One region of the Streptomyces sp. NPDC094147 genome, then DNA from elsewhere that is predicted to be linked to it. Evidence: riboswitches for the same ligand, from Rfam matches in the RefSeq annotation. Region 1 holds a riboswitch; the other holds the start of a gene.
The links. A riboswitch is a leader RNA that binds a small molecule or an ion and turns the genes downstream of it on or off. The one in region 1 is predicted to bind cobalamin.

Region 1 (5,739 bases):
GTTCGTCGGCGACGCGCATGTGGGAGCGGGCGGCCTCCAGGCTGATGACGTCGGCGTCGAGGTCGTCGATGGCCGTCAGGATGTCGCCGAACTCGGCGTAGCACATGTGGGTGTGGATCTGGGTGTCCGCGCGTACGCCGCCGGTGGTCAGACGGAATGCCCGGGTGGCCCACTCCAGGTAGGCGGGTCGGTCGGCGGCACGCAGCGGCAGCGTCTCGCGCAGCGCGGGTTCGTCCACCTGGATCACCGAACTCCCGGCTGCTTCAAGGTCGTTGACCTCCTCGCGCAGGGCGAGGGCGACCTGGCGGGCGGTGTCGCCGAGCGGCTGGTCGTCGCGGACGAAGGACCAGGCGAGCATGGTGACCGGGCCGGTGAGCATGCCCTTGACGGGGCGGTCCGACAGCGTCTGTGCGTACGTCGTCCAGCGCACCGTCATGGGTTCCGGTCGGGAGATGTCCCCGGCCAGGATCGGCGGGCGGACGTAGCGGGTGCCATAGGACTGGACCCAGCCGTGCTGGGTGGCGAGGTAGCCGGTGAGCTGCTCGGCGAAGTACTGGACCATGTCGTTGCGTTCGGGCTCGCCGTGCACCAGGACGTCGATGCCCGTCTTCTCCTGGAAGGAGACGACCTCGCGGATCTCGGTCTCGATCCGCTCCTCGTACGCGGCGGAGTCGATGCGTCCGGCGCGCAAGTCGGCGCGGGCGGTGCGCAGTTCGGCGGTCTGCGGGAAGGAGCCGACGGTGGTGGTGGGCAGCAGTGGCAGGCGCAGGCGGGCGCGCTGGGCTGCGGCCCGCTCGGCGTAGGGCTGGGCGCGGCGTGCGTCCTCCTCGGTGACGGCGGCGGTGCGGGCGCGTACTTCCGGGTCGCGGGTGATCGGGGAGGTGGCGCGGGAGGCCAGGTCGGCGCGGTTGGCGGCGAGTTCGGCCGCGATGGTGCCGGTGCCCTGGGCGAGGCCCCGGGCGAGCGTGACGATCTCGGTGGTCTTCTGGTGGGCGAAGGCCAGCCAGCGGGCGATCTGCGGTTCGATGTCGCGTTCGGCGGTGGCGTCGAGCGGGACGTGCAGCAGGGAGCAGGAGGACGCCACATCGACACGGTCGGCCAGGCCGAGCAGGGTGCCCAGGGTGGACAGGGACTTCTGCAGGTCGTTGATCCAGATGTTGCGGCCGTTGACGACGCCGGCGACCAGGCGCTTGCCGGGCAGGCCGCCGACGGCCGCGAGGTCGTCGAGGTTGGCCGCGGCGGGGCCGGTGAAGTCCAGGGCCAGCCCCTCGACGGGCGCCTTGGCCAGGACGGGCAGGGCCTCGCCGAGCCGGTCGAAGTACGAGGCGATCAGCAGTCGCGGGCGGTCGGTGAGGGCGCCGAGGGCGCGGTAGGCGCGGGCGGCCGCGTTCAGTTCGGCCGGGGTGCGGTCCTGGACGAGGGCGGGCTCGTCCAGCTGCACCCAGTCCGCCCCGGCCGCGCGGAGATCGGCGAGGACCTCGGCGTATGCGGGAAGCAGCCGGTCGAGGAGTGTCAGCGGCTCGAAGTCGGCCGTGACTCCCGGGGCGGGCTTGGCCAGGAGCAGGTAGGTGACCGGGCCGACGAGGACCGGGCGCGCGGTGAGGCCGAGCGCGAGGGCCTCCTTCAGCTCGGCGACCCGCTGGGCGCTGTCGGCGGTGAAGACGGTGTCGGGGGCGAGTTCGGGGACGAGGTAGTGGTAGTTGGTGTCGAACCACTTGGTCATCTCCAGGGGCGCCACGTCCTGGGTGCCGCGGGCCATCGCGAAGTAGCCGTCCAGGGCGTCGGCCTCGACGGCGGCCCGGTGGCGGGCCGGGATCGCGCCGACCATGACGGAGGTGTCCAGGACGTGGTCGTAGTACGAGAAGTCGCCGGTCGGGACCTCGTGGATGCCGGCGTCGGCGAGCCGTCGCCAGTTGGCGGCGCGCAGTTCGGCGGCGGTCCGCCGGAGTTCGACGGCGCTGACGCGGCCCTTCCAGTACCCCTCGACGGCCTTCTTCAGTTCCCGCCGCTGCCCCTGGCGGGGGTAGCCGTGCACGGTGGCCCGTGCTGCCGCGGCTGTGGACTTGCTGGTCACAGGACTCTCCTTCGCGAGCTGTTCAGAGCGACCCGGAGACGGGGCGAGAGCGCGAAGGGACGGCAGACCGGGCGGTCCCCGGCGCTGTGTCGCCGCGGGTGCCCGCCAGATGTGTGCGCCGACCCGCCCTCGAGGTCACCGGATCTCCGCACGCGACCGATCGCGTACGGGCAGTGGCAGGTCTTCGGACTCGCGGGCACGTCTGCCGGGGCAGACACCTACTGGCCGTCGCTTCCCGGACCCGGACTCCCGGACCCAGTGCGTATGACGGCGGTCGTTCCCACTCACCGCTGCGGGGCAGTCCCGGATTCCCACCGGGTTCCCTCTTGCGACGCACCTGCCTGGCGGACAGGGCGAACCAGCTGCACCCGCCAGCCTACCCGGCGCCTCCCAGCGGCCGCCCGGCCCGCAGATTCCACCGGCCGGCCCGGCCGCTCAGCTCCACCGCGGTCAGCGGGGGCACATCGATCCGCCAGAACAACTGCTCCGGCAGCCCCAAGGCCCGTACCACCGCGGCCCGTACGACATCGGGCTCCGCCACCGCGATCACCCGGCCCTCCTGGCGTGCCGCTGCCGCCAGCCAGTCACCGGCCCGGCCGCACAGCGTCAGCAGCGACTCCCCTCCGTGCGGGGCACACGCCGGATCCGCCAGCCAGGCGGCCACTTCCGCCGGCTCGGCGGCACTCACCTCGTCCAGGGTCCTGCCGTGCCAGCGCCCCATGGCGCAGCCCGCCAGGGCCGCGTCCGGCACCGCCGACAGGCCGAGTGCGTCAGCGGTCTGCCGGCAGCGGACGCCGGGAGAGACCGCGGTCCGGGTGGCGGCCGGCAGCGCATCGGCGGCCGAGCGGGCCCGGCGGATCCCCGCGGCGTCCAGCGGGCTGTCGGCATCGAAGCGCGCCTGACGCAGTGCCTCACTGCTCGCCGGCGAGACCAGGATCACTCGGGTGGTCATGTGCGCCCCTTCACGGTCAACCGGCCTTCGTACGACGGGTGTTGGGAGCACACCGGATCCGCTGCGCCCCTCATGACCGCCGCGTACGCCCTTGGCGTGCCCACCGCTTCGCGGTACCTTTCCGCCGATATTGACGACGGCATGACGGAAGCCGGTGAGAGCCCGGCACGGTCGCGCCACTGTAAGCCCAGCAGCAGCCGCCCCGTCCGTGGGGCGGCGAACGTCGAGCAAGTCAGACCCGCTGCCGTCGTCCTGTGCACCACCGAAACGGGACGCGAGTTCCCCAGGAGGTTCCTGCCATGGCGCAGTCCGTCGCCCAGCCCGCCGCCACCCCCGCACTTCCCGCCAAGCTGCCGGTCGGGGCGATCCTGCCCTGGGCGGTCTTCTTCGGCATCCTGATGCTGGTCCTGCTCTACTTCGTCGGCGCCGAGCAGGGCGCCACCTCCGTGATCTCCGGCGAGAACGTGCACGAGTGGGTGCACGACGGCCGCCACCTGCTCGGCTTCCCCTGCCACTGACCGGGGACCCGACACCATGAACTCCGCAACCGTCAGAAACCTCCTGGTGCGCGGCATGCTCGCCGGCCTCGCCGCCGGGCTGCTCGCGCTCGCCGTCGCCTACTTCCTCGGCGAGCCCCGCGTGGACGCGGCCATCGCCTACGAAGACGCCCACACCCATGACCACGGCATGGCAGTGGTCAGCCGCTCCCTGCAGTCCACCGCCGGTCTCGCCACCGGCGTCCTCGTCTACGGCGTGGCGCTCGGTGGCATCGCCGCCCTCGCCTACTGCTTCGCCCTCGGCCGCACCGGCCGTTTCGGCCCGCGCGCCACCGCACTCCTGCTGTCCGGCGCCGGTCTGCTGGCGGTGTACGTGGTGCCGTTCCTGAAGTACCCCGCCAACCCGCCGTCGATCGGCGACCCCGACACCATCGGCAAGCGCACCACGCTGTACTTCCTGATGATGGTGCTGAGCGTGCTCCTCGCGATCGCCACCGTCATCCTGGGCAAGCGCCTGGCACCCCGCCTGGGCAACTGGTACGCCACCGTCGCGGCCGGAGCGTTCTTCGTGCTCGCCGTCGGCCTGGCCTACGCGTTCCTCCCGGCGATCAACGAAGTCCCCAAGGACTTCTCCGCCACCTTGCTGTGGCAGTTCCGGCTGGCCGCCCTGGGCATCCAGCTCACCCTCTGGACCTGCTTCGGCCTGGTCTTCGGGCACCTGGCCGAGCGGCTCCTCAACCCCCGTCCGGCCGCCGCCGCGAGGAAGGACGCGACCGCACGGCCAACTCCCGTATCAGGCTGACGAGTTCACGGCGCGCTCCCGTCTCGCTGTCAACGAGGCGGGAGCGTCGCGGGTTCCTCGACGGGGTGGGCGGGGCCGTCGACCTCGACGTACGCCTCGCCCTCGGGCCATGCCACGTCCGTGTAGGCGACCAGGAGGCCGGGCAGTCCCTCGGTCTCCGGTGCGACGAGTTCCACCCGGTGATCACTTCCCCGGAAGTGGCACCGGTGGACCCGGGTGCGCACCTTGCCGGGGCCCGGGGTGACGCTCAGCCGCAGCTGGCGCGGCCTCAGGAGCACCGGTCCCCGGCGCGCCGCACCGGCGTTGACGGTCAGTTTGAGGATGCCGAAGGCTGTGTCGGCGCGCATGCCCTCGATACCGGCCGGGACGATGTTGGCTTCGCCGAGGAAGCCGGCGACCGCGGTGTCGGCCGGTTCGCGGTAGAGGACCTCGGGTGCGGCCTGCTGCACGATCAGGCCGGCCCGCATCACGGCGATGGTGTCGGCGAAGGAGAGCGCCTCGTCCTGGTCGTGGGTGACGAGGACCGCGGTCGCTCCGGCGGCGCGCAGGGTCGCCGCGACTTCGGCGCGCAGGTCGGTGCGCAGCGTGGCGTCGAGGGCGGCGAACGGCTCGTCCAGGAGCAGGAGTTCGGGCCTGGGGGCAAGGGCGCGGGCGAGGGCCACGCGTTGCTGCTGGCCGCCGGAGAGCTGGTGGGGGTGGCGGTCGCCGAGTCCGGGCAGGCCGATCAGGCCGAGGAGTTCGGCGACGCGGTCGCGGCGCTGCGGGCGGGGCAGTCCGAAGCCGATGTTGGCCGCGACGGTGAGGTGGGGGAAGAGGGCGCCGTCCTGCGGTACGTAGCCGATGCGGCGGCGTTCGGCGGGGAGCCGGCGCCGCCCGTCGTCGAGCACGGTGTGGCCGAGCGCGACCTGTCCGCGCTGGGCGGGGTGGAATCCGGCGATGACGCGCAGCAGGGTGCTCTTGCCGCAGCCCGACGGTCCGAGGACGCAGGCGAGTTCGCCGTCGGGAACGGTGAGTTCGACGCCCTGGAGGATCGGGGTGCGGCCGTGGGCCGCGTGCAGGGCGGTGATCGCGAGGCCGCTCATGGGGAGGTCTCCGGGGTGGGGTGGGAGCCGAGGGCACGGCGGGTCAGCAGGAGCACGGGTGGTACGGACATGACGACCATCAGCGCCGCGTACGGGGCGGCGGCTCCGTACGCGAGGCCGCTGGTGTAGATCCAGAACTGGGTGGCCAGGGTCTGGGTGCCGGTGGGGCGAAGCAGCAGGGTGGCGGTGAGCTCGGTGCTGGCGGTGAGGGCCACCATCGCGGCGGCGGCGCCGAGTCCGGGCAGCACCAGGGGAAGTGTGACCCGGGTGAACACGGCGAGCGGGCGCGTACCGAGTGAGCGGGCGACCTCTTCGACGCCCGGCGGCACTTG
Region 2 (5,739 bases), on a different contig from region 1:
GGCTGCTCGGACTGCCCTCCAGCTCCTCGCACGCGCTGTTCGGCGGCCTCATCGGCGCCGCGGTCATGTCGGCCGGCTGGTCCTCGGTCAACGGCTCGACGGTCGTCACCAAGGTGCTGCTCCCCGCCGTCGCCGCCCCGATCGTCGCGGGCATCGCCTCGATGCTGGCCACCCGGCTCACGTACCGGATCAACCGGAACACCGACGAGAAGGCCACCGCCAAGGGCTACCGTGCGGGCCAGATCGCCTCCGCCGGCCTCGTCTCGCTCGCCCACGGCACCAACGACGCCCAGAAGACGATGGGCATCATCACCCTCGCCCTGGTCGCCAGTGGTGTGCTGCACCCGGGTGCGAACCCCCCGATGTGGGTCATCGTCTCGGCCGGCCTCGCCATCGCGCTGGGCACCTACCTCGGCGGCTGGCGCATCATCCGCACCATGGGCAAGGGGCTGACCGAGCTCAGGCCGCCGCAGGGCTTCGCCGCCCAGACCGGCGCCGCCGCGGTCATCCTGACCTCCTCGCACCTCGGCTTCTCGCTCTCCACCACCCAGGTCTGCACCGGCTCGGTCATGGGCGCGGGCCTCGGCCGCAAGGGCGGTGTGGTCCGCTGGTCCACCGCCACCCGCATGGTCGTCGCCTGGTGTCTGACGCTGCCGGCGGCCGGACTGGTCGGCGCGGGAGCGGAGTTCCTCACCCGGCAGGGCGCCTGGGGCATCGCCGCCGTCGCGGTGCTCCTGATCGCCGGTTCGGGCGTCATCTGGTCGCTCTCGCGCCGCCAGCCCGTCGACCACACCAACGTCACCGCCGACGCGCCCGCCGAAGCGGCCGAGCCCGCCGGTGTCATCACCACCGCGATCGCCGCGGTCACCCCGCCGCCGACCGGCGTCGCCGCCGCGGCCACCGACCTCAAGGCCACGATCCAGGCCCCGGCCCCGGTGACCCCCGCCGACCCGCCCCGCCCGGCGACGGTCTGACCAGGTACAGGTAAGGAATCCCCATGCACATCGACTGGGCGGCCCTCGGCTCCGTCTTCGGCGTCAGCCTCGTGGTGACCGTCGGCCTGGTGGGCCTGTTCACCCTCGGCATCGTCGGCCTCACCAAGCAGGAGGCCGCGGCCTCCGGCTCCGGCAACGCGGCCCTGGCCCGCACCGGCGCGTACGCCTGCTTCGCGCTCTGCGCGGCGGCCGTCGGCTACGGGATCTACTTGATCGTCGGCTGACCCGCACCGCACTCGTGAACCGCCCTCCGGCCCCGCCGGGGGGCGGTTCGCTGTGTGTCTCGGCACACTCTCGCGCCGCAGGTCAACAGCAAGTTGACGGGTGTTCTCGCAGCGTGGTGGACTGCACCGGCCAGCTACGGCGGCAGAAGAGGAAGCCGGTGCGAATCCGGCGCGGTCCCGCCACTGTCACCGGGGAGCGATCCCCGCGAGCCAGGAACTCTCACCGCCGGTCACGTCGAACCAGGGCGCGGACACCCTGAGTGAGGACATACCGCCATGCGCGCCTGCCTGTTGAGACATACCGCAGTTCCACGCGACGGCCTGGCGGGCTGAGCCCGTGCGGGCCGATCGCAGCTTCGCGTACGGCGCCACGGCCGGACTCCTCGGCGACCTCCTGCTCGGCGATCCGCGCCGAGGGCATCCGGTCGCCGCGTTCGGGCGGGCGGCCGGCGCCGTCGAGCGCGTGCTGTGGCGCGACCACCGCGGGTGGGGCGCGCTGCACACCGTCGTGTGCGCGGGCGGCGCCGCGGGCGCCGCGGCCCTGCTTTCCCGCGCCGTACGAGGCCGTCCCGCCGCGGCCGCCGCGCTGACCGCCGCCGCCACCTGGACGGTGGTGGGCGGCACTTCGCTGGGCCGCGAGGCGCGGGCCATCGGCGGCGCGCTGGCCGCGGGCGATGTGGAGGTGGCCCGGGAGCGGCTGCCGCACCTGTGCGGGCGCGACCCGCAGTACCTGGACGCCGACCAGATCGCCCGTGCCGTCGTCGAGTCGGTGGCCGAGAACACCTCGGACGCGGTCGTCGGCGCCCTGGTGTGGGGCGCGCTGGCCGGAGTGCCGGGGCTCGTGGGCTTCCGGGCGGTCAACACGCTGGACGCGATGGTCGGGCACAAATCGGCCAAGTACCGCAGATACGGCTGGGCTTCGGCGCGCCTGGACGATGTGGCGGGCTGGCCGGGGGCCCGGCTCACCGCCGTCCTCGCGGCGCTCGCGGGCCCGGACAAGAAGGGTGCGGTGCGGGCCTGGCGCGCCGATGCCGGCCGGCACCCGAGCCCCAACGCGGGCCCGGTCGAGGCCTCGTTCGCGGGGGCCCTCGGCGTACGTCTGGGCGGCACGCTCTCCTACGGAGGGCGCGTCGAGCACCGGCCGGTCCTGAACGCATCCGGGCGGGCCGTCGAAGTCGCGGACATCGAGCGGGCGGTACGGCTCTCGCGCCGGGTGGGCTGGCTGACGCTGGCCACCGCCGTCGCCACGAGGGCCGCTGTGAGGAAGGGACGTACATGGGTGGCGGGCTGCTGATCGCGGGCACGACCTCCGACGCGGGCAAGAGCGTCGTCACGGCCGGGATCTGCCGCTGGCTGGTGCGCCAGGGCGTCAAGGTCGCGCCCTTCAAGGGGCAGAACATGTCGCTGAACTCGTTCGTCACGCGCGGGGGCGCGGAGATCGGGCGGGCGCAGGCCATGCAGGCGCAGGCGGCGCGCGTGGAGCCGACCGCGCTCATGAACCCGGTGCTGCTCAAGCCGGGGAGCGACCGGTCGAGCCAGGTCGTCCTCATGGGCAAGCCGGTGGGCGAGTTGAGCGCCCGCGGCTACCACGGGGGCCGCCAGCAGGCGTTGCTCGGCACCGTCCTGGAGTGCCTGGAGGAGCTGCGGGGCACATATGACGCCGTGATCTGCGAGGGGGCGGGCAGTCCGGCCGAGATCAATCTGCGGCGCACCGACATCGTCAACATGGGCATCGCGCGGGCCGCGCGGCTGCCCGTGGTCGTGGTCGGCGACATCGACCGGGGCGGGGTGTTCGCCTCGTTCTTCGGGACGACGGCGCTGCTGAGCCCCGAGGACCAGGCGCTGATCGCCGGGTACGTCGTCAACAAGTTCCGGGGCGATGTGTCGCTGCTTGAGCCCGGCATCGAGATGCTGCGCGGCCTCACCGGCCGGCACACCTACGGGATCCTGCCGTACGCCCACGGCCTCGGCATCGACGAGGAGGACGGCCTGAGCGTGTCGATGCGCGGAGCGGTGCGCGAATCGGTCGTCGCGCCGCCGGTCGGCGAGGACGTGCTGCGCATCGCCGTCTGCGCGGTGCCGCTGATGTCCAACTTCACGGACGTCGACGCGCTCGCGGCCGAGCCCGGTGTGGTCGTCCGCTTCGTGGACCGGCCCGAGGAACTCACCGACGCGGACCTGGTGGTGGTGCCGGGAACGCGCGGCACGGTCCGCGCGTTGGAGTGGCTGAGGGAGCGGGGGCTCGCGGAAGAGCTGGTGCGCAGGGCTGCCGAGGGGCGCCCGGTGCTCGGGATCTGCGGTGGCTTCCAGCTGCTCGGCGAGCACATCGAGGACGAGGTCGAGTCACGGGCGGGCTCGGTGCCCGGTCTCGGACTGCTGCCCGTGCGGGTTCGGTTCGCCGCCGAGAAGACGCTCGCCAGGCCCGTCGGCGAGGCCCTCGGCGAGCAGGTGGAGGGGTACGAGATCCACCACGGCGTCGCCCAAGTCCTGGGCGGGGAAGCCTTTTTGGATGGTTGCCGGGTGGGCGCGGTCTGGGGCACGCACTGGCACGGCTCGCTGGAGAGCGACGGCTTCCGGCGCCGCTTCCTGGAACAGGTCGCGCGGGCCGCGGGCCGCCGTTTCGTGCCCGCCCCCGACACGTCGTTCGGCGCGCTGCGCGAAGAGCAGCTGGACCGGCTCGGCGACCTGATCGAAGAGCACGCGGACACCGACGCGCTGCTGCGCCTGATCGAGCAGGGCCCGCCCGCCGGGCTGCCGTTCATCCCGCCGGGGGCACCGTGAACGCGCCCCGCACAGCCGACGACAGCCCGCCGCACACCCTGCCCGGCCCCGCCGGCAGCGATCGACCGCCCCTCGAAGGAGTGATCAGCACATGAGCACCCGGTATCCGTTCACCGCCGTCGTCGGCATGGACGACCTGCGCCTTGCGCTGCTCCTGAACGCCGTCAGCCCGGCCGTGGGCGGTGTCCTCGTCCGGGGCGAGAAGGGCACCGCGAAGAGCACGGCCGTCCGGGCCCTCGCGGATCTGCTGCCCGAGGTGGCGGTGGTGGCGGGCTGCCGCTTCAGCTGCGACCCCGCCGCGCCCGACGCGCGGTGCCCGGACGGGCCGCACGAGGCCGGGCCGGGTGCCGCCCGCGCCGCGCGCATGGTCGAGCTCCCGGTGGGCGCATCGGAGGACCGCCTGGTGGGCGCCCTCGACATCGAGCGCGCCCTCGGCGAGGGCGTGAAGGCCTTCGAGCCGGGCCTGCTCGCGGACGCCCACCGCGGCATCCTGTACGTGGACGAGGTCAACCTCCTGCACGACCACCTCATCGACCTCCTGCTCGACGCCGCCGCCATGGGGTCCTCGTACGTCGAGCGCGAGGGCGTCTCCGTGCGGCACGCCGCGCGGTTCCTGCTCGTGGGGACGATGAACCCCGAAGAGGGCGAGCTGCGGCCGCAGTTGCTCGACCGGTTCGGGCTGACCGTCGAGGTCGCGGCGTCCCGGGAGCCCGGACAGCGCGTGGAGGTCGTGCGGCGCCGGCTCGCCTACGACGACGACCCGGCCGCGTTCGCCGCGCGCTGGGCCGACGAGGAGGGCGCGCTGCGGGCCCGGATCGTGGCGGCTCGCGAACTCCTGCCCTCCGTCGTGCTCGGGGACGCGGTACTGCTGCAGATCGCCGCCACCTGCGCGGCGTTCGAGGTGGACGGGATGCGCGCCGACATCGTCATGGCGCGGACGGCGACCGCGCTGGCCGCCTGGGACGGGCGTACGGACGTGACGTCCGAGGACGTGCGGCAGGCCGCGCTGCTCGCGCTGCCGCACCGGCGCAGGCGAAACCCCTTCGACGCGCCGGGACTCGACCAGGACAAGCTCGACGAGACCCTGGAACAGTTCAGGGACGAGACCGAGGGTGACGACGATCCGGACCCGGGCCCCGAGGGGCCGGGCGGTCCCGGCGGGGGCGGTGGCATCCCGCCGCAGGGCGACTCCCCCGAGAACCCGGCCGAGGCCCCGGAGACCGCGGCGGCCTCCGACGCGCCGGAGACGGCCGGCTCCCCCGCCCCCGGTGGCCCCGGCGAGCGGGCCGCGGTGAAGGCCGCCGAGCCGTTCCGTACGAAGATGCTGAGCGTGCCCGGTCTCGGCGAGGGCGCGGCGGGCCGCCGCTCGCGGGCCCGTACCGACCACGGCCGGACGACCGGTTCGCGGCGGCCCCAAGGGGCGCTCACCAAGCTGCACTTGGCGGCGACCGTGCAGGCCGCGGCCCCCCACCAGCGGGCGCGCGGCCGGTCGGGCCGCGGCCTCGTGGTGCGGCGGGACGATCTGCGCCAGGCCACCCGCGAGGGCCGCGAGGGCAACCTGGTGCTGTTCGTGGTGGACGCGTCCGGGTCGATGGCGGCCCGGCAGCGGATGAGCGCGGTCAAGGGCGCGGTGCTCTCGCTGCTGCTCGACGCCTATCAGCGGCGCGACAAGGTCGGTCTGATCACCTTCCGCGGCAAGGACGCCGAGGTGGCGCTGCCGCCCACCTCGTCGGTGGACG

Region 2: linked by a shared signal. The riboswitch ahead of ACIQ8J_RS00355 (cobalamin biosynthesis protein) and the one ahead of metE (5-methyltetrahydropteroyltriglutamate--homocysteine S-methyltransferase) in region 1 are both predicted to bind cobalamin.

Annotation. Positions count from the first base shown of each region.
Region 1 is NZ_JBIWHT010000008.1:145,119-150,857, reverse strand. Features, by position in the region: gene metE (5-methyltetrahydropteroyltriglutamate--homocysteine S-methyltransferase) at 1-2,074, opposite strand, end outside; cobalamin riboswitch at 2,232-2,452, opposite strand; gene ACIQ8J_RS15365 (histidine phosphatase family protein) at 2,451-3,026, opposite strand; cobalamin riboswitch at 3,173-3,264, shown strand; gene ACIQ8J_RS15360 (CbtB-domain containing protein) at 3,326-3,544, shown strand; gene ACIQ8J_RS15355 (CbtA family protein) at 3,561-4,325, shown strand; gene ACIQ8J_RS15350 (ABC transporter ATP-binding protein) at 4,355-5,407, opposite strand; gene ACIQ8J_RS15345 (ABC transporter permease) at 5,404-5,739, opposite strand, start outside.
Region 2 is NZ_JBIWHT010000001.1:66,297-72,035, forward strand. Features, by position in the region: gene ACIQ8J_RS00345 (anion permease) at 1-974, shown strand, start outside; gene ACIQ8J_RS00350 (hypothetical protein) at 998-1,219, shown strand; cobalamin riboswitch at 1,319-1,460, shown strand; gene ACIQ8J_RS00355 (cobalamin biosynthesis protein) at 1,557-2,513, shown strand; gene ACIQ8J_RS00360 (cobyric acid synthase) at 2,495-4,000, shown strand; gene ACIQ8J_RS00365 (putative cobaltochelatase) at 4,092-5,739, shown strand, end outside.